DNA from 4 places in the Citrobacter braakii genome. Region 3 is predicted to be linked to each of the others. Evidence: predicted binding sites of a transcription regulator. Region 3 holds the regulator's gene; each other region holds the start of a gene.

Region 1 (5,270 bases), 1.3 Mb from region 3:
TGATGCGCACCGTATTGGGTAATACGTTGCCAGGCCTGTTGAATGGCCGCGACAAACTGCGGATTCTGTACGAGATCGGCGGCGAAAATCTCATGCAGCGAAAGCAGGGCGCTGACGCGTTCTGATTCAGTGCTCTGTGCCACCAGAGCGGCAATTTTCTCACTGAGCGGGTCACGAATATCAATCGTAGCGCCTGAATCATCCACACCGCTCACGTAGCGCATCCAGCCTGCGATGCCGAGCGCCAACAGCGGCCACTCGCTTTGACGTGCTAAATGCACGCGGATCCCTTCCAGCATTCGCTGGGGTAATTTCTGGCTACCATCCATCGCGATTTGCCAGGTTTTGTGTTTCAGCGCCGGATTGGCAAAGCGGTCCAGCAGGCTTAAGGCATACTGGTTTAAATCAACATCGGTAATTTGCAGCGTGGGGGCCTGTTCGGTGAGCATCAGCCGGTAAGCGGCTTCACGAAATGCGCTATCCTGCATACAGTCGCTGATGTGCTGGAATCCGGCCAGATAGCCGAGATAAGCGAGAAACGAATGGCTGCCGTTCAGCATCCGCAGTTTCATTTGTTCCCACGGCAAGACGTTTTCAACCATCTGGACACCCGCGGTTTCCCATAGCGGACGACCACATACAAAGTTGTCTTCAATCACCCACTGAATAAACGGCTCGCAGCTGATTGCGCAAGGATCGGCAATGCCAAGCTCGTGGGCGATTTCAGCCAGCGACTCTTCGGTGGCGGCGGGAACAATCCGATCCACCATAGTACCCGGGAAACTGACGTGTTCCTGGATCCAGTGCGCCAGCTCAGGAGAGCGTTTTTCCGCCATCCCCAGTACGGCATTTTTTACCACATGACCATTGTCCGGGATGTTATCGCAGGAAAGGACGGTAAACGGCTGCAGCCCACGTTCACGTCGGCGGTGCAGCGCTTCTACGATAATACCGGGGGCGGAGTGCGGTTCAGCCGGTGTCTGCAGATCGTGAATAATACGCGCATTAGAGAGATCTAACGAACCCGTCGCCGGATCGATGCAGTAGCCTTTTTCCGTGATGGTTAACGAGACAATCGCGACCTGAGGCTCGCAGAATTTTTCAATAATGGCCGCCAGCGAATCCAGCGTGGCGTTCAGGCATTCGTTAACGGCACCGATAACAATAGGCTGGTTGCCGTTAGCCCCTTTTTCTAACACGGTAAATAAATGATCCTGTTCGCGAAGCTGACGCATCAGCCGATCGCCACTGAACAGACTGATCTCGCAAATTCCCCAGTCTCCGCCCTGCGCATTCAGCACCCTGTCGGTTAATAACGCCTGATGGGCGCGGTGAAAAGCACCGAAACCAAAATGTACAATCCGCGTTTTTAATTGTTGGCGGTCGTACTGCGGCATCATGACATTTTCCGCCAGTGGCGCTGAGGCAATAGTTTTCATTAAATACACCTGATTAACCATTAATTAACAATGGCAGTATAAAGTTATATGACAGCAAATTGAATTGGTGTGCCTCATTTATCCGGGGAATGTGAGCTGGATCAATCAATGATAGGCCATCTGTTGAACATCTCCGGGATGGCTGTATGGTAGTCGTCATTCAGGTAGTTTAATTTGGTATAACAACTTGTGAGGTGAAACAATGGAACAAACCTGGCGTTGGTACGGACCTAACGATCCGGTATCGCTTGATGATGTGCGTCAGGCTGGCGCAACGGGTGTTGTGACCGCCTTGCACCACATTCCCAACGGTGAAGTGTGGCCGGTAGAAGAGATTCAACAGCGTCAGGCTATTCTGGCTGAAAAAGGGCTGACCTGGTCGGTGGTGGAAAGTATTCCTGTCCACGAAGATATCAAAACGCGTTCAGGCCAGTACCAAACGTGGATTGCCAATTATCAGCAGAGTATCCGTAATCTGGCGACCTGCGGCATCGATACCGTGTGCTATAACTTCATGCCGATCCTCGACTGGACGCGTACCGATCTCGAATATCAGTTGCCGGACGGCTCCAAAGCGCTACGTTTTGACCAGATTGCTTTTGCAGCCTTCGAACTGCATATTCTTCAGCGCCCAGACGCCGCAGCGGATTACACCGCAGAAGAACAACGCCAGGCGCTGAATTACTTCAATGCTATGAGCGATGCCGATATCGAAAAGCTGACCCGCAATATCATTGCCGGCCTGCCCGGTGCGGAAGAGGGCTATACGCTGGATCAGTTCCGTGCGCGCCTCGCTGAATATGACGGCATCAGCAAAGACGATCTGCGCGATAATATGGCGGTATTCCTGCGGGCGATTGTGCCTGTGGCGGAAGAAGTCGGCGTGCGTCTGGCTGTCCACCCTGACGATCCGCCGCGTCCGATCCTCGGCCTGCCGCGCATTGTTTCGACTATCGAAGATATGCAGTGGCTGAAAGAAACCGTCGACAGCATCAATAACGGTTTCACCATGTGCACCGGTTCCTACGGCGTGCGCGCCGATAACGATCTGGTGAAAATGATCGAAACCTTTGGCGATCGAATCCACTTCACGCATTTGCGCTCCACCTGCCGTGAAGATAACCCGAAAACCTTCCACGAAGGTGCGCACCTGCAAGGCGATGTGGATATGGTATCGGTGGTTGCTGCCATCCTGAGCGAAGAACAGCGCCGTAAAAAGGCGGGCGATTTGCGTCCTATCCCGATGCGTCCGGATCACGGACACCAGATGCTTGACGACCTGCACAAGAAAACCAACCCAGGCTACTCCGCGATTGGTCGCCTGAAAGGGCTGGCGGAAGTTCGCGGCGTTGAGCTGGCGTTAAAACAAACGCAGTTCCGCGATCTGCTGTAAGGTTAACAACAGGGATTGTGCCGCAGGCGCGATCCCTGAAATTCATCAAGGCTGCGCTAGCGCCTGCTCCAGTACCGACAGCACCTTTTTGATCTGCTGTATCTGCAATCCGCCAAACCCGAAAAACATAACAGCATCGCTATTCTCCCTACGCCATGCGGCTCCTGAGCCATTTTCAATATCTGGCAGAGTGTCAAAGCGGATCCCTGCCAGCAGGCAGCGCTGTTGCAGCCTGGCTATCATATCTGGGTGTCTGTCAACGCGTAACGAGAGGTGCAGACCCGCCGTTGCGCCAGCGATTTTCCCTGACGGAAACAGAACAGAAAGGCCATCACGTAACAGATTGAGGCGCGCCGCATAGTTGCAGGCCAGCTTGCTGATGTGCGAATAAAACACCTGATTTTGCATTAATTCGGCTAAAAATTGCTGCAATAGCCACTGACTGCCGTTGTTGTTGAGCGCTTTCATATTCTTTACTGCCGGGAGCAGTTCATCAGGACAAATGAGATAGCCAAGACGCGTTCCCGGCCCCAGCGTTTTGGAAAATGTCCCCATGTAGATAACCCGGTTGTGATAATCCATAGCTTTCAGGGCAGGAAGGGGGTTCTCGCCATAGGTAAAAACAGCATCGTAGTCGTCTTCAAGGATATAAGCGCCGACGCGCTGCGCCCACGTCAATAATGACTGACGGCGCTCCAGCGAAAGGACGCTTCCCATTGGATACTGGTGAGCCGGAGTCACATAGCAAAGCTGGGTTTCATATTCGGGTAATTTATCTGTTTGCAGCCCGTGGTTATCTACAGCAATTGACGTAATGTCTGCACCGTAATAATTAAACAGATGCCATGCGCCAGAATAGCAAGGGGATTCGGCCACAACGTGGCACTTTTTTTGCTGACTGACGGCATGATGAACAATAAATATTTGACTGAGCAGCGACAATCCTTCCTGAATCCCATTGGTAATGATGATATTCTCCGCCCGGGTATTAATGCCGCGAGATAAATTAAGGTACCTGGCTAGTTGCTCACGCAGTGAAAATAATCCATTTGATGAATGATATCGGGTAAACAATTGCTCTTTAAGTACGCTTGGCGCGTTATTCCATTTTCGCCAGCTTGCCCAGGGAAAAGCATTGGGATCGGGGACGCCCATCCGGCAGTAGCACTCCCGCCCAGGCTCTGCGTAAACATCGGTAGAGACCCCGGCCGCTTTTGGTGTTACTGGCGGAGAGCCCTGGGGTACGGACACATGCGCTGGGGTTACACGTACAGGCGTGGTGAATATCACCTCATAGCCAATGCCGTGTCGGCTCTTAATTAATCCAGCCGCCATCAGCTTATCATAGGCCATCACTACCGTTATTTTGGCACTGTTCAATGCCTGAGCCTGCTCGCGAATAGAGGGGAGTTTATCTCCACACAGCAAATCACCCCGCTGAATGGCCTGTAAATAAAATTGAAATATCTGCAACTGCAGCGGAGTCCGGCTTTCTCTATCGAGAGTCAGTTTGAGCATGATAAATTCCTTATTTATAGATGGTGATTATATTACGGACTTCTGCTCTTTACTATTTGACGAACCTCATAGAGTGGATGCTGTTCCTATAATCTGCCTTCGCTGTCTCTATTTTTGATTTTTATTATCCCTTAGCGTGTCGCTATTAAAAAAATGGAGGCAAGCATGTCGTGGATAAGAAAAAACGCACTATGGTGCGCATTCGCCGGGGCGGTAGCAATGGCCCTGGCTATTTGGGGAACGTGGCAAGGCGTTCATTACACCAGTTCTACCGAGTTTTGTTTATCGTGTCACTCGATGCGCATATCTGGCGAGGAGTATAAAACCAGCATGCATTTTCGCAATGCTTCAGGTGTGCGTGCGGAGTGTAAGGATTGTCATATTCCGCCAGGCATCGTCCCAACGCTGGTTCGTAAAACGCAAGCCTTAAACGACCTCTACCACACCTTTATCTCTCCTTCGATCGATACCCCGGAAAAATTTGCCGCAAAGCGGGCGGAGTTGGCCCAACGAGAATGGGCGCGCATGAGCGCGAATAATTCTGCGGCGTGTAAATCCTGCCATAGCTACGAGGCAATGGATCACGGCAAGCAATCGGCAAATGCAGCGGCGCAAATGACCGCGGCGGCGGCAAAAGACAGTAACTGTATCGATTGTCACAAAGGCATTGCCCATCACAAACCCGATATGAGCAGCGGTTTTCGCGATCGTTACCAGCAGCTGCAGCGTCAGGGAGAGCAGTTACCCACGGCGACGACGCTGTATTCGTTAGGCGAAAAATCACTGACTGCGACAGCAGAGAGCCCGGCAGGTAAAGCCATGCTGTACCCGGCAACGCAAGTGCGTGTGCTGAAAAGAGAAGGGAAAAACGTTCAGATAGAGCTGACCGGCTGGCGGGAAAGCAAAGGACGGGGACGGGT
Region 2 (5,270 bases), 1.3 Mb from region 3:
CGAAATGGCAAAAATCAAATACCCTTCTGAAAACCGTCCACAGGTGATTTACGGTGACGAACGCGGTAAAGCGTCTCTAGGTATTACTGCCGGGCGCAACGCGTTGCCTGCCGCTCAGTTGGATATGGCAAAGGATGCGACACTGAAGATGCTTACCAATTTCAAGCCGCAGGCGGAACCTGTCACGGTTGATGGACATAAAGCGTGGCTGATTACTTTCCGTTCTCAAGCGCCGGATACTGAAATTCTCAATATGCTGCTGATTACCTCGCAAAACGAGAAAGCGGTGCAGGTCTCCTTCAATATGACCAAAGATCTGGTGGCTCAGTATCAGGAAGCCGCAAAAGCGTCGTTACTGTCACTGAAGTTTGAATAAAAAAACGCCCGCTGATTAGCGGGCGTTGTCCATTTTACTTCGCGTCGTCCGGCAACGCGTATGCCACGATATAATCGCCCATCTTAGTGCCAAATGAGCCGTGGCCCCCGGCTGATATCACCACATACTGCTTACCGTTAACTTCATACGTCATCGGCGTTGCCTGGCCGCCTGCCGGAAGCCGACCCTGCCACAGTTTTTCACCGTTGCTCATGTTGTATGCGCGCAGATAGTTATCGGCAGTCGCAGCTATAAACAGCACGTTACCCGCGGTGGAGATAGGTCCACCCAGCATCGGCATCCCCATATTGAACGGCACCGGAACCGGCATTGGGAATGGCATGCTGTCCTGTGGCGTGCCAATGCGTTTTTTCCATACCACTTGATTGGTTTTCAGATCTACGGCGGAAATGTAGCCCCATGCTGGCTGTTTACACGGCAGACCAAATGGTGAAAGGAACGGATTGAGCGTTACGCCGAACGGTACGCCGTACTGCGGCTGAATACCGGACTCTGTGCCAGTACCTTTGGCATCTTTCGGCGGCTCCATCGGATTGCCGGGACCGCGTGGGATCAGCTTAGAAACGAACGGCAGCGCCATCGGGTTGGCAATGGCTACCTGACGGTTGGGATCAACGGAAATACCGCCCCATTCGAACATGCCGAGGTTACCCGGGAACACCAGAGTGCCTTGCTCTGAAGGCGGGGTAAAAATGCCTTCATAGCGCAGCTGGTGGAACATTACGCGGCACACCAACTGGTCAAACATGGTTGCGCCCCACATATCCGCACCACTGAGATCTTTTTGCGGACGGAAACTGAGATCGGAGAACGGCTGGGTTTTGCTGACATAATCACCTTTGGCTGCACCTTGCGGCACCGGTTTTTCCGGGGCAGGCACCACCAGTTCACCATTACGGCGGTCGAGCACAAAGATATTACCGGTTTTTGCCGGGGCATAAATGACCGGAATTTTCTCTCCATTGACGTTGATATCCGCCAGGGTTGGCTGCGCCGGTAAGTCCATATCCCACAGATCGTGGTGAACGGTCTGATAGCTCCAGGCCAATTTCCCGGTCGTGGCATTTAACGCCAGAATGGCGCTGGCGTAACGTTCCTGTTCCGGTGTGCGGTTACCGCCCCAGATATCCGGCGTGGTAACGCCCATGGGTAGATATACCAGATCCAGCTTCGCGTCGTAGGCCGCAGGCGCCCAGGAGTTGGGTGAGTTAAAGGTGAAGGTATGTTCATCTGACGGGATGAAATTAGGATCCTTGGCACCGGGATCAAACGCCCATAGAAGCTTGCCGTTATTGACGTCAAAACCACGTATCACCCCGGATGTTTCGCGGGTTGAGTAGTTATCGGTTACCGACCCGGCAATAACGATAGTTTTATCGGTGATTATCGGGGGAGACGTTGGTTCGTACAGGCCCGGTGAGGTATCCGGCATATTGGTCTGCAGATTTAAAATACCTTTATTGGCGAAGGTTTCGCACAGCTTGCCGGTCTCGGCATTCAAGGCAAACAGTCGACCATCATTGACCGGCAAAAGGATGCGGCGCGGACAGTCGGCCATCACCTCTGCAGAAGCTGTATCCGGTCTGGCTTCATGATAAGAAACGCCGCGACAGGTTACGTGCTGGAAGCTGGTATTGGTATTGAGTTGGGGATCGAAATGCCACTTCTCTTTCCCGCTGGCCGCATCCAGGGCGAACAGCCGCTGGTGGGCGGTACACAGATAAAGAGTATCCCCCACTTTTATTGGCGTGACTTCATTGGTGATTTCACCGGGATCGTTGGGTTGTTTTAAATCCCCGGTACGAAATACCCAGGCTTCTTTCAACTGATGAACGTTGTCAGCGTTAATTTGTTTTAACGGTGAGTAGCGTTGACCTTCCTGATTGCGACCGTAAGCCGGCCAATCCTCGTCGGCAACCGCTGAGATTGCATCGGCCTGAGAGGTATCTGCACTCAGCGTGCCGTGAACCTCTTGTGGATCGTTGAAGCCAGCCCAGGTCAGGATACCGCCGCTAATCAGCAGGGCCACCACCAGCGCCGCTACTGCGCCACTGGAAGGGATAATCAGGCGATGCCAGACGAAAGGCAGGATAAGCCAGATACCAAAGAAGACCAGGATGTCGCTACGCGGCGTCAGCGCCCAGAAATCAAAGCCGACTTCCCAGACGCCCCAAATCATGGTGGCGAGAAGCAGGGCGGCATACAGCCAAAGGGCGGAACGGTTACTGCGCCACAGCAGGAGAGCCACACCGAGCATGGCAAGGCCCGCGATCGGGTAATACCAGGAGCCACCGATGGCGACCAGCCAGCCTCCACCAATCAGGAGATATAGTCCACAAAGTGCCGCAAACAGGGCGCTCAGGGTCACGATAAGCCGTTGAGAACGTACGTTGTTATTTGCCATAAAAAATACCATCACAGGTGTTATTTCTTTAATAGCAGTTAATTATAGGAGCTAAAACGCGTGATAAACGTCACATTATGAACTTTATCAACAGATGCCGCGTATGAATGCTTTTGCTGGTATACTGCGTGCCTTGCGCTTAGATGCTGGCTTATTAAAAGTTAGCATTGAGTGATTTGTTTTTAAATCATATGGTTAGAGATATGAAACATACTGTTGAAGTCATGATCCCGGAAGCGGAGATCAAAGCGCGTATTGCTGAACTGGGACGTCAGATTAACGAACGTTACAAGGACAGCGGCAGCGATATGGTGCTGGTTGGTCTGTTACGCGGCTCATTTATGTTTATGGCCGACCTGTGCCGTGAAGTGCATGTCTCCCACGAAGTCGATTTCATGACTGCTTCCAGCTATGGCAGCGGAATGTCCACCACGCGCGATGTTAAAATCCTGAAAGACCTGGATGAAGACATTCGTGGCAAGGACGTGCTGATTGTCGAAGACATCATCGACTCCGGTAACACGTTGTCAAAAGTGCGCGAGATTCTGAGCCTGCGCGAGCCGAAATCCCTGGCTATTTGTACGCTGCTGGACAAACCTACCCGTCGTGAAGTGGATGTTCCGGTTGAGTTTATCGGATTCTCTATCCCAGATGAGTTTGTTGTCGGCTATGGCATTGACTATGCCCAGCGTTATCGCCATCTGCCGTACGTTGGCAAAGTGGTGCTGCTGGACGAGTAATGTCGGGAGCGCCTGATGGCGCTTTGCTTATTCGGCCTGCACGATACTTCCCCGCAGGCCGAAAAGCGACTTAAGCGTCGCTGCCGCTTGTTGGTATCTGCTTGTGATTGGTATGTTTCTGGCTGAGGTTAGACAGCCCCTGGCGATAGCGCTGCTCCAGCGTCTCGCGACTGGTGGCGGTGACGTCCAGATCGCGCAGCAGGCCATCATGAATACCGTAAGCCCAGCCGTGAATGGTAACTTTCTGACCGCGCTTCCAGGCTGAACGCATGATGGTTGAGTGGCCCAAGTTGTAGACCTGCTCCATTACATTCAGTTCGCACAGGGTGTCAATGCGACGTTCCTGCGGCATTTCGCCCAGCAGTGAACTGTGTTTAAACCAGATATCGCGAATATGCAGTAACCAGTTATCAATCAGCCCCTGTTCTTTATTTTCAATAGCCGCCTGTACGCCACCACATCCATAGTGGCCGCAAATAATAATATGTTCCACTTCCAGCACATCCACCGCATACTGAACCACTGAGAGACAGTTCAGGTCGGTGTGAATAACCAGATTGGCAACATTACGGTGAACAAATAATTCACCCGGCTCAAGACCGGTTAAACGTTCTGCGGGAACGCGACTGTCGGAACATCCAATCCATAAAAAGCGCGGATTTTGTGCGTGAGTCAGCGTTTCAAAAAATCCGGGATCCTCTTCTACCAGCATCTTTGACCATAGCGCGTTGTTGCTGATGAGTGTATCTATGTCTTTCATGGAGGCTGTAACCAATTGAATTGCGTTGCGCTAATATAGGTTAACTCCTGATTTATTAAAACCAAATATCAAGCATTAGAATGTAAGGTAAGTAAAAAACCATGACCATTGCTCTGGAACTTCAACAACTTAAAAAAACCTATCCCGGTGGCGTTCAGGCGTTACGCGGAATAGATTTGCAAGTCGAAGCGGGGGATTTTTATGCGCTTTTGGGACCGAATGGCGCAGGCAAGTCCACCACCATCGGGATAATCAGCTCGCTGGTGAATAAAACCTCTGGGCGGGTGAGCGTCTTCGGATACGATCTTGAAAAAGATACCGTTAATGCGAAACGCCAGCTTGGTCTGGTACCGCAGGAGTTTAACTTTAACCCGTTTGAAACCGTGCAGCAGATCGTAGTCAACCAGGCGGGTTATTACGGCGTTGAGTATAAAGAGGCGGTCAAACGCAGCGAATTATATTTAAAGCAGCTCGATTTATGGGAAAAACGTAATGAGCGCGCGCGCATGCTCTCCGGCGGGATGAAACGCCGTCTGATGATTGCCCGCGCACTAATGCACGAGCCTAAATTACTCATCCTTGATGAACCGACGGCGGGGGTCGACATTGAGCTGCGTCGTTCAATGTGGGGTTTTTTAAAGGATTTAAACGACAAAGGCACCACGATTATTCTGACCACTCACTATCTCGAAGAAGCGGAAATGCTGTGTCGCAACATCGGTATTATTCAGCACGGCGAGCTGGTGGAAAACACCTCGATGAAGAGCCTGCTCTCTAAGCTGAAATCCGAGACTTTTATTCTCGATCTGGCGCCGAAAAGCCCGCTGCCAAAACTGGAGGGCTATCAATACCGGCTGGTGGATACCTCCACGCTGGAAGTGGAAGTCCTGCGTGAACAGGGGGTCAACAGCGTGTTCTCACAGCTGAGCGCCCAGGGCATTCAGGTATTGAGTATGCGAAACAAAGCGA
Region 3 (5,270 bases):
TGAAAGCTTTGTCGTGATTCATTTTCGGAACCTGGAAGGGATCGACTTCCCGTGGCTACTGGCCATGCTGCAGGGATCATTCATTTCCCATATCAATACGTTGGTTGTTCCGGGCGGGAAAATGGGTCTGGCGATGGAATTGATTATGCTGCCGCTGGTCCAGCGACTGATGGAAGGCAAAAAGATAGAGTAAGGTGTTATTTTGCCGGATGGCGGCTGATGCCTTATCCGGCCTACGCGTTTATATCCTGTAGGCCTGATAAGTGAAACGCCATCAGGCATGACATCACGAAGCAGCAACCACTTCATAGGAGTGGGTAATGTTCACCGCCTTTTCCAGCATCAGCGCCACGGAGCAATATTTTTCCGCAGAGAGATCGACTGCGCGCGAAACGGACGCATCTTTCAGATCGTTACCCGTTACGATGAAATGCAGGTTGATGTGGGTAAACAGGCGCGGCGCTTCATCACGACGCTCTGAGGTCAGTTTCACTTCGCAGTTGGTCACATCCTGACGACCTTTTTGCAGGATCGAAACCACATCAATTGCGCTGCAACCGCCCGCAGCCATTAATACCATTTCCATCGGGCTCGGCGCTTTATCACCGGAGTTACCGTCCATCAAAATTTGGTGACCAGAGGCGGACTCACCGAGGAAGGTTAACCCCTCAACCCACTTTACACGCGCTTGCATATTTCGTAACTCCAATGTTTCAATTTTCCTGACAGATTACGCGTACATAACAATTCTCGCAACGGAAGGCGACCTGCGTCATGCTGAAGCGAGACACCAGGAGACACACGGCGAAAGCTATGCTAAAACAGTCAGGATGCTACAGTAATACATTGACGTACTGCATGTATGCAGAGGACATCACATTACAGGCTGCAGTTAATTTTTGACAGCCCCTTTCCCAGGTAGCGGGAAGCATATTTTTGCAAACCCAGAGGCAGCGTCGTTTTCTGGCTCTGGAGACAGCTTATAACAGAGGATAACCGCGCATGGTGCTTGGCAAACCGCAAACAGACCCGACTCTCGAATGGTTCTTGTCTCATTGCCATATTCATAAGTACCCATCGAAGAGCACGCTGATTCACCAGGGTGAAAAAGCGGAAACGTTGTATTACATCGTTAAAGGCTCAGTGGCAGTGCTGATCAAAGATGAAGAAGGGAAAGAAATGATCCTTTCTTATCTGAATCAGGGCGATTTTATTGGTGAATTAGGCCTCTTCGAAGAAGGTCAGGAACGTAGCGCTTGGGTACGTGCCAAAACCGCATGTGAAGTCGCTGAAATTTCCTACAAAAAATTTCGCCAATTAATCCAGGTCAACCCGGATATTCTGATGCGCCTGTCTTCACAGATGGCTCGTCGCCTGCAGGTCACGTCTGAAAAAGTCGGCAACCTTGCCTTCCTCGACGTAACGGGTCGTATCGCGCAGACTCTGCTGAATCTGGCGAAACAGCCTGATGCGATGACCCACCCGGACGGCATGCAGATTAAAATCACCCGTCAGGAAATCGGCCAGATCGTTGGCTGCTCCCGTGAGACCGTTGGTCGTATTCTGAAGATGCTGGAAGATCAAAACCTGATCTCCGCACACGGTAAGACCATCGTCGTCTACGGCACCCGTTAACCCCATCGAAGTGGCGCGTTACTCAGTGATGCGCCACTTTTGTTTACACCGATGTGGCGAAGACTGATATACCACCCAGAGATCAACTACGCACTACGGCAGACGCTGGTGCTATGTTTACCTGTGGCTGTTGGTCTGATCATCGGTCAGCTTCATCTGGGACTCCTCTTCTCCCTGGTCCCTGCCTGCTGCAACATTGCTGGTCTTGATACCCCGCATAAGCGCTTTTTCAAACGTTTAGCTATTGGCGCGTCTTTGTTTGCCGGTTGCAGTCTGATCATGCAGTTGCTGCTGGCACAGGCCATACCGCTGCCGCTTATCCTCACCGGACTGACGCTGATTCTTGGCGTAACCGCCGAGCTAAGCCCTCTGCATGCCCGACTGTTACCGGCCTCACTTATCGCCGCGATTTTCACGCTAAGCCTGGTCGGGAACATGCCCGTCTGGGAACCGTTGCTGATCTATGCGCTGGGCACGTTATGGTACGGCCTGTTCAACTGGTTCTGGTTCTGGATGTGGCGCGAGCAGCCGCTCCGTGAATCGCTCAGCTTGTTGTACCGTGAATTAGCCGATTACTGTGAGGCCAAGTACAGCCTGCTGACCCAGCATGCCGATCCGGAAAAAGCGCTACCTCCCCTGCTGGTTCGCCAGCAGAAAGCGGTGGATCTGATTACCCAGTGCTACCAGCAAATGCATATGCTGTCGGCGCATCGCAACAACGATTACAAGCGCCTGCTGCGTGCCTTTCAGGAGGCACTGGACTTGCAGGAGCATATTTCCGTCAGCCTCCACCAGCCGGAAGAGGTGCAAAAGCTGGTCGAACGTAGCCACGCCGAACAGGTGATTCGCTGGAATGCGCGCACCGTCGCCGAACGCCTTCGGGTACTGGCCGATGATATTTTGTATCACCGCTTGCCGACCCGTTTCTCGATGGACAAGCAGATTGGCACGCTGGAGAAAATCGCCAACCAGCATCCGGACAATCCGGTGGGACAATTTTGCTACTGGCACTTCAGCCGTATTGCCCGCGTGCTACGCACCCAGCGACCGCTGTACGCCCGAGATTTAATGGCAGACAAGCAGCGTCGGTTGCCGCTGATCCCGGCCCTGAAAAACTATCTGTCGTTGAAATCGCCGGCGCTGCGTAATGCCGGACGCATCAGCGTCATGCTGAGTATCGCCAGCCTGATGGGCAGCGCTTTACACCTGCCAAAGCCTTACTGGATTTTGATGACGATCCTGTTCGTCACGCAAAATGGCTACGGAGCAACCCGGGTACGTATTTTACACCGTTCAGCAGGAACGCTCGTTGGACTGGTCATTGCCGGGGTCACCCTGCACTTCCATATTCAGGAAGGTTACACGCTGGCAGGCATGCTGCTGATTACCCTGGGTAGCTATCTGATCATGCGCAAAAACTACGGCTGGGCTACCGTCGGTTTTACGGTCACGGCGGTATACACCCTGCAACTGCTGACGCTGAACGGAGAACAGTTTATCGTGCCGCGGTTTGTCGATACGGTTATTGGCTGCTTAATCGCCTTTGGCGGTACACTCTGGCTGTGGCCGCAGTGGCAGAGCGGCCTGCTGCGTAAGAACGCCCATGATGCGTTAGAAGCCGATCAGGAGGCCATTCGCCTGATCCTCAGCAACGATCCGCAGGCCACGCCGCTGGCGTACCAACGCATGCGGGTCAATCAGGCGCATAACACGTTGTTCAACTCACTGAACCAGGCGATGCAGGAGCCAGGATTCAACTCGCACTACCTGGCGGACATGAAACTGTGGGTCACGCACAGCCAGTTCATCGTCGAGCACATCAACGCGATGACCACACTGGCAAGGGAACACACAATGCTGACGCCGGATTTAGCGCAGCGGTATCTGGAATCCTGTGAAATTGCGCTCCAGCGCTGTCAGCAGCGGCTGGAATATGACGGACCGGGAAGCTCAGGCGATGTGAATATTCTCGAAGCGCCAGAGATGCTATCCCACGGTCCGTTAAGCACCCTTGAGCAGCATCTGCAACGGATACTGGGGCATCTGAACACCATGCACACCATTTCGTCGGTAGCATGGCGTCAGCGACCGCACCACGGAATCTGGCTGAGCCGCCGTCTGCGGGACATGAAAGGTTAAGATCGACTGCCGGATGCGCTGTGCTTATCCGGCAACAGGTAATCAGGCAACGACTTTCGCTACCGCTTGTGCGAAACGCTGCATCCCTTCATCGATATCCGCCTGCTCAACTACCAGCGACGGCGCGAAACGCATCACGTCCGGTCCGGCGTTGAGTACCATCACCCCTTCGTACGCGGCGGCATACAGGAAATCGCGCGCCCGGCCTTTAAACTGCGGCTTCAGCTCGGCGCCAATCAGCAGCCCCATCCCGCGAATCTCGCTGAAAATGTCGAACTGTTGATCAATCTTGTGCAAATGCTGGACAAACGTCTGACGTTTGGCCTGAATACCTTCCAACACTTCCGGCGTGTTGATGATATCAAACGCGGCCCCCGCAACTGCGCAGGCCAGCGGATTGCCACCGTAAGTGGAACCGTGCGAACCCACATGAAATGCGGAGGCAATCTCTTGGGTGGTCAGCACCGCGCTCACCGGGAAGCCTCCGCCGAGGGCCTTCGCGCTGGTGAGGATATCCGGCGTCACGCCGTAGTGCATATAGGCAAACAGATCGCCGGTACGGCCCATCCCGCTCTGCACTTCATCCAATACCAATAGCGCCTGGTGTTGGTCGCAAAGTTCACGCAAACCTTGCAGGAATTCCGGCGTTGCCGCGGTGACGCCACCTTCCCCCTGAATAGGCTCAACCACCACCGCACAGGTGTGATCGTCCATCACCGCTTTGACCGCATGCAGATCGTTAAACGGTACATGGATGATATCCGCTGGTTTTGGTCCAAAGCCGTCAGAGTATTTCGGCTGCCCGCCGACGGACACGGTAAACAGCGAACGACCGTGAAACGCATTGTGGAAGGCAATGATTTTGGTTTTGAACGGGCTATGGCGCACGCAGGCATAGTGGCGCGCCAGCTTAAAGGCGGTTTCGTTAGCTTCGGTACCCGAGTTCATGAACAGCACGCGCTCGGCGAAGGTCGCATCAATGATTTTACGGCCCAGGCGCAACGCCGGTTCATTGGTGAAAACGTTGCTGGTATGCCACAGGGTTTCACCCTGGGTTTTTAACGCCTCCACCAGGGCCGGATGGCAATGCCCTAGTGCAGTAACTGCAATGCCGCCCGCGAAATCAACATACTCTTTGCCCTGTTGATCCCAGACTCGACTCCCTTTTCCTTTTACCGGGATAAACTCAGCCGGTGCATAAATCGGCAGAATCACTTCATCGAATGTCGCGCGCGTAATTGCAGTTTGTTCAGTTGCCATGTCATTGCCACCCTGTTAAGCAGAAATGTTAGTGAAATTATAATCACAAAATATGAATAAAAAATCACTGAATAGCAACCACAAATCACCGGTTGAGGAAATTAGCCAGCAGTTGATGCCCCTGTTCGCTGAGAATACTCTCCGGGTGAAACTGCACCCCTTCCATATCCCACTCGCGGTGACGAATGCCCATAATCTCCTGCGTTTCACTCCAGGCCGTCACCTCAAAGCAGTCA
Region 4 (5,270 bases), 1.6 Mb from region 3:
GCGGCTGGCGATGAGCTAAAGCTAGACTAAAAAGTTGGGGTTTAAATCATCAAACAGTACGCTTCGCTTTTTGCTTGTAACGGTCGAAGATCACCGCCGCCAGCAGGATCAGACCACGTACGACATACTGTGCGAACGGAGAGATGTTCAGCAGGTTCATTGCATTCTCAACCGTTCCCAGAATCAACACCCCGGCTACCACATATGAGATTTTTCCGATGCCGCCTTTAAGCGAAACGCCCCCTAACACGCACGCGGAAATCACGATCAGCTCATAGCCGATTGAGGTCATTGGCTGGCCGCTGGTCATACGTGATGCGAGGATAATCCCGGCGATGGCGGATACCAGCCCGGACAGAATAAAGATAATAATTTTGGTACGAACGACCGGAACCCCAGCCAGACGTGCCGCCTCTTCATTCCCCCCAATGGCCAGCGTGTTACGACCAAACGTGGTTTTATTGAGCAGCAAGCCAAAAACGATGAAACAGACGACCGTGATCCAGATAGGTGCCGGCAGACCAAACCAGTTGGCGTAGCCGAGAGTGAAGAAGCGCTCGTCTTCAATCCCTACCGCCTTACCGTCGGAAATAATGTAGGCCAGACCACGCACAATCTGCATCGTCGCAAGGGTCGTGATCAGGGCGTTAATTTTCAGCCGCGCAATCACGAATCCATTCACCAGACCACATAGAATACCGAGCAGTAGCCCGGCAGCCACGCCAATCCACAGGCTTTCGGTCATATTAATGACCACGGCTGTAGTGACCCCGGCGCAGGCAATCACGGAGGCAACGGACAGGTCGAAGTCACCGGATGCCAGGCAAAACAGCATCCCACACGCGACCATACCCGACATCGATACCGCCAGCCCCAGCCCCTTCATGTTGATGAAAGAGGCAAAGTTAGGCACAAAGAGGGAACAAACCAGGAACAGCGCGGCGAACACGACCAGCATCCCGTATTGATCCCAAATGCGACCAAGATTTAGCGCCGACTTTGCAGCACCTGAACCCGATGTTGAAACGGAAGACATCATTCTCTCCTTATTCAGGCTACAGCCTGGCTAACTTTTGGCATAGCAAGGCTTAACGCCTGGCGCTCATCCGCCTGTTCATGAAGTAACTCACCGGCAATTTCGCCTTCTCTCATCACCACGATACGGTCGGCGACACCGAGCACTTCTGGCAGATCGCTGGAAGCAAACAGCACGGCCACGCCGCGCGCCGCGAGGGCATAAATCACGTTATAAATTTCATGCTTGGCGCCCACATCAATACCGCGTGTAGGTTCGTCCAGCAAAATCACTTTCATCTCTTCCGATAACCAACGGCCGAGAATAGCCTTCTGTTGATTACCGCCGGAGAGGTTCATAATCAGTTGCTCCGCGCCCGGCGTTTTAATATTGAGTGAGCGAATATGGTGATCGGCATTGGTCTCTTCCCAGCCGTTGTTGATCACGCATCCGCCCAGAACATGTTTACGACGGGCACTGATGTTGATGTTGTTACGCACCGAATGGACCGGAATGATCCCTTCAGCCTTGCGATCTTCCGGGCACAGCATCATCCCCGCTTCAATGGCGTGGCTCGGTTTACGGATATCAATAGGCTGTTCATCGATAAACACCTGGCCTGCCGTGATACGCGTGCCGCCAAACAGACCTTTCATTAATTCGCTACGTCCGGCGCCCACCAGTCCAAACAATCCGACAATTTCACCACTGCGCACCGATAAACTGATCGGGGTACGCACGCCAGGGGCTTTGACGTCATGCAAACGCAGGCGCTCTGCACCATAAGGTCTGGATTTCCAGCCATAAATATCACCGAGGTCGCGCCCGACCATCGCCTGCACCAGCGCGTCGTGATCGACCTGCTGCATATCCGTGAACGTTTTGACGTAATGACCATCTTTAAACACGGTGATGGCATCGCTAAGGGCAAAGATCTCCTCCATACGGTGCGAAACGTACAGAATGATGCGCCCTTCGTTGCGTAGCTCACGGATGACGCGAAACAGATTCTCAATCTCGCGCGCTGAAAGGGAGCTGGTCGGTTCATCAAACGCGATAATTTTGGCGTTGCGCGCCAGCGCTTTCGCAATCTCCACCATCTGCCATTGACCAATGGAGAGGTATTTCAACGGCGTATCGGGATCGATATCCATGCCCAGATGCTTGAGCTGGAGACCTGCTTCATAGTTCAGCAGCGAGCGGTTCACAATCCCGCCTTTGTGCGGCATCTGCCCTAAATAAATATTCTCGGCAACGGTCATTTCCGGGACGAGATGCAGCTCCTGGTAAATAATGGCAACACCGGCGTTCAGCGCGGCATTGGTGTCCGCAAACGAAATCTCTTGTCCACGGATCGCCAAAGATCCCGTCGTTGGCGCATAGTTGCCGCTGAGAATTTTTAATAGTGTTGATTTCCCGGCGCCATTTTCGCCCATCAGCGCATGCACCTGACCGGCATAGCAGTCGAAACTGATATCCGTGAGCGCTTTAACGCCGGGGAACGTTTTGCCAATGCCGCGAAATGAGAGATACGGGGTAGACTGTTGCATAACGTCTCCGTGAGTCAGATCTTTATGCCGGATAGCGGCTTTGCCTTATCCGGCCTACTGAGTACGCAATTTGTAGGCCGGATAAGACGCGTTGGCGTCGCATCCGGCATTTGTGTTATTTACCGCCTAAGCCTTTCTTCGCCAGTTCTTCTTTAAAGTTATCGCGGGTAATCAGCACCACATCCGTCACTTCAGTAAACGCCGGTGGCTCTGCACCTTTCGTTACCCAGTTGTAGAGCATCTCACTTGATTTGTAGCCGTGAACGTCCGGGCTTGGCAGGAGTGAACCGTAGAACCCGGTCGCTTCGCCTTTGGAGAGTTCGCTCACGGCATCAACGCCGTTGATGCCGATACCAATCACATTCGGCGCTTTGAAGCCCTGCCCTTCGGTCGCACGTACGCCGCCCAGCACGGTGTTGTCGTTCATGCCGACAATCAGCCAGTGTTTGACTTCAGGGTGCTGAACCAGCATGGAGTTAGCGGCATCGAATGCCCCGGGGATGTCATTCGATTTTGTGGGGACCTGGTAGATCTGTTTTTCCGGGAAGCCTGCGGCTTTAAGCGCTTCCATTGAACCCGATGTACGGCGACGCGCGGTATCGAGTTCATTCGCGGTAATGGCCATTACCGCTGTGGATTTCACATCCCAACCGCGCTTTTGCATCTCCTTATACAGCTCCTGGCCCTGGCGCTCACCAATTTTGGTTGCAGCCATCATCACCAGCGGCACGGTATCCATCGGCTTACCTTTGGCGTTAGCAAACTGGTCGTCGACGGCAATGACTTTCATATCGTAGCCACGCGCCTTGGCCATAATGGCAGGCCCGAGTTTGGGGTCCGGCGTACAAATCACAAACCCTTTTGCGCCACTTGCAGCCAGGCTGTCGATGGCGTTAAGGGTCTTCTCACCATCCGGGACGGCAATTTTAATCACCTCAAAGCCAAGGTCTTTACCGGCTTTATCGGCAAATTTCCATTCAGTCTGGAACCACGGTTCTTCCGGTTGTTTGACCAGGAAACCGAGCTTCATGGATTCAGCGATAGCGGATTGTGACATAATGGCAGCCAGACCGATGGCAGCCAGCGCTTTAGTGAATTTGTGCATGGTTAACTCCAGCTTTAACGTTCTTTTATGTAGGGTAAAATCAGACGATTTTTTGTAATTCGGACGTAAAACAAGGCATTACCTTTTAGTGAGAAGATCAATGCCAGTGCTGAGAGTAGTTTTAGCGGGAAATTGATTCTCCATAAGAGAGCGGCATCACACCACAGAATTACAGTAATTGCGTACATAAATTCAGCGGGAAATGACATAAAAAAACGCGGTTTTGTCGACGGGAAAAAAGAGGGATAGCAAATTAATCCATAACATCAGCCAACGAATCCTTGTTCCCGAATACCGAAGCATTCGGGAACATGATTACCATCGGTAATAAATGTGGTCAGCGTGATCGCGAACCGGAATGTCATCTCCCAACAGGCGCGCCGCAAGCGTCAATGCAAAATCGAAAATATGCCCTAATCCTTTGCCGCTAATCAGATTGCCATCTTCAACAACCGGCGCATCGATATATTCCCCGTCCGTGACGTTTTGCCACAGATCTCCTGAGCAAACATAGCGACGCCCCTTCAGCAGACCGTTGCCGCCCAACACGCGCGCGGCCGCAGAACATACCGGGCAAATGAGCTTTCCTGCCTGATCATGACGAGATACAAACTGGATGACCGCCTCACTGGCGGCAAGATTAACGCTGCCCTGCGGCCCGCCTGGCAATACGACGGCATCGTAGAGATATGTCTGGCGCGCGGCCAGCGTGCTATCCATCACCATCGGTACGTCATGATAACTCACCACCGCACGTGACTCTGCGCAGGCCAGGGTTTCGACTTCGATATTCAGGCGACGCAGAATATCCAGGGTAACAATCGCCTCCGCCTCTTCAAAACCGGGTGCCAGCAGCACCGCAACCTTCTTCATATGTAACTCCTTGCTTAATCCACATAAACGAAACAATTAATGATGACCAGTGCAGACTGTTAAATTTCTCAATTTGATTAAAACTGATCTGGCGCAAAAAATTAGCCATCAGATAATTTGTACTAATCCATCCCGATCGTGAAATTGCCTTTCAACTTGGGCAGATAATCATCAGATGCCAGACAATACCTTATTGTGGAATTTAATTTTGTGATATGAAACACCATTTCATTATCATGAAAACCATTTAATGACATAAATTTCAACCCCTTACATTCATGTCACCTATATGCCAAAACAGCAGAAGCATGAATACTGTTATGACAATATGTAAAAAAACATAAATACGCAGATTTAAGGATTTTCTTATACCAGGGCAAGCGTTATGCTGAATCTCGATCGGAGCGAATATAATTCGTGATCACTAAAGGACCGGCGGAACGGATTTATTCTGCTAACAGTTTTAATTGTACGTAGAGGTGAAGTGCAGCGGCAGCCCGCTGTACTGGCGTGAGTAACGTACATCCCCCTTTCTGGAAATAAGGATATTGATATGGCTGCAGTTGGAATTGTTCATAAACTCAATACACAAATGAATCTCGAGTTCTACGCCTCGAATCTTTACCTGCATCTCAGCGAATGGTGCTACGAGCATAGCCTGACAGGTACAGCCACGTTTCTACGCACGCAGGCGCAAGGTAACGTGACTCAAATGATGCGTATGTTC

The links. Region 3 encodes CRP, which controls carbon source genes, mostly activating them, when cyclic AMP is high. Its sites were predicted from a motif close to ATGTGANNNNNNTCACAT; they were not measured.
Region 1: the regulator CRP is predicted to act here: its motif matches at 1,529-1,546, upstream of GFC06_RS12265 (mannitol dehydrogenase family protein).
Region 2: the regulator CRP is predicted to act here: its motif matches at 2,860-2,877, upstream of hpt (hypoxanthine phosphoribosyltransferase).
Region 4: the regulator CRP is predicted to act here: its motif matches at 3,815-3,832, upstream of GFC06_RS13770 (arabinose ABC transporter substrate-binding protein).

The regions. Positions count from the first base shown of each region.
Region 1 is NZ_CP045771.1:2,655,340-2,660,609, forward strand. Features, by position in the region: gene GFC06_RS12265 (mannitol dehydrogenase family protein) at 1-1,439, opposite strand, end outside; gene uxuA (mannonate dehydratase) at 1,642-2,832, shown strand; gene pdxR (MocR-like pyridoxine biosynthesis transcription factor PdxR) at 2,878-4,350, opposite strand; gene torC (pentaheme c-type cytochrome TorC) at 4,516-5,270, shown strand, end outside.
Region 2 is NZ_CP045771.1:75,417-80,686, reverse strand. Features, by position in the region: gene GFC06_RS00360 (hypothetical protein) at 1-376, shown strand, start outside; gene GFC06_RS00355 (glucose/quinate/shikimate family membrane-bound PQQ-dependent dehydrogenase) at 411-2,801, opposite strand; gene hpt (hypoxanthine phosphoribosyltransferase) at 3,005-3,541, shown strand; gene can (carbonate dehydratase) at 3,612-4,301, opposite strand; gene GFC06_RS00340 (ABC transporter ATP-binding protein) at 4,403-5,270, shown strand, end outside.
Region 3 is NZ_CP045771.1:1,365,448-1,370,717, reverse strand. Features, by position in the region: gene GFC06_RS06280 (phosphoribulokinase) at 1-193, shown strand, start outside; gene GFC06_RS06275 (OsmC family protein) at 287-694, opposite strand; gene crp (cAMP-activated global transcriptional regulator CRP) at 1,003-1,635, shown strand; gene GFC06_RS06265 (YccS/YhfK family putative transporter) at 1,687-3,774, shown strand; gene argD (bifunctional acetylornithine/succinyldiaminopimelate transaminase) at 3,817-5,034, opposite strand; gene pabA (aminodeoxychorismate synthase component 2) at 5,120-5,270, opposite strand, start outside.
Region 4 is NZ_CP045771.1:2,952,999-2,958,268, reverse strand. Features, by position in the region: gene araH (L-arabinose ABC transporter permease AraH) at 50-1,036, opposite strand; gene araG (arabinose ABC transporter ATP-binding protein AraG) at 1,051-2,565, opposite strand; gene GFC06_RS13770 (arabinose ABC transporter substrate-binding protein) at 2,681-3,670, opposite strand; gene GFC06_RS13765 (DJ-1/PfpI family protein) at 3,986-4,543, opposite strand; gene GFC06_RS13760 (non-heme ferritin-like protein) at 5,097-5,270, shown strand, end outside.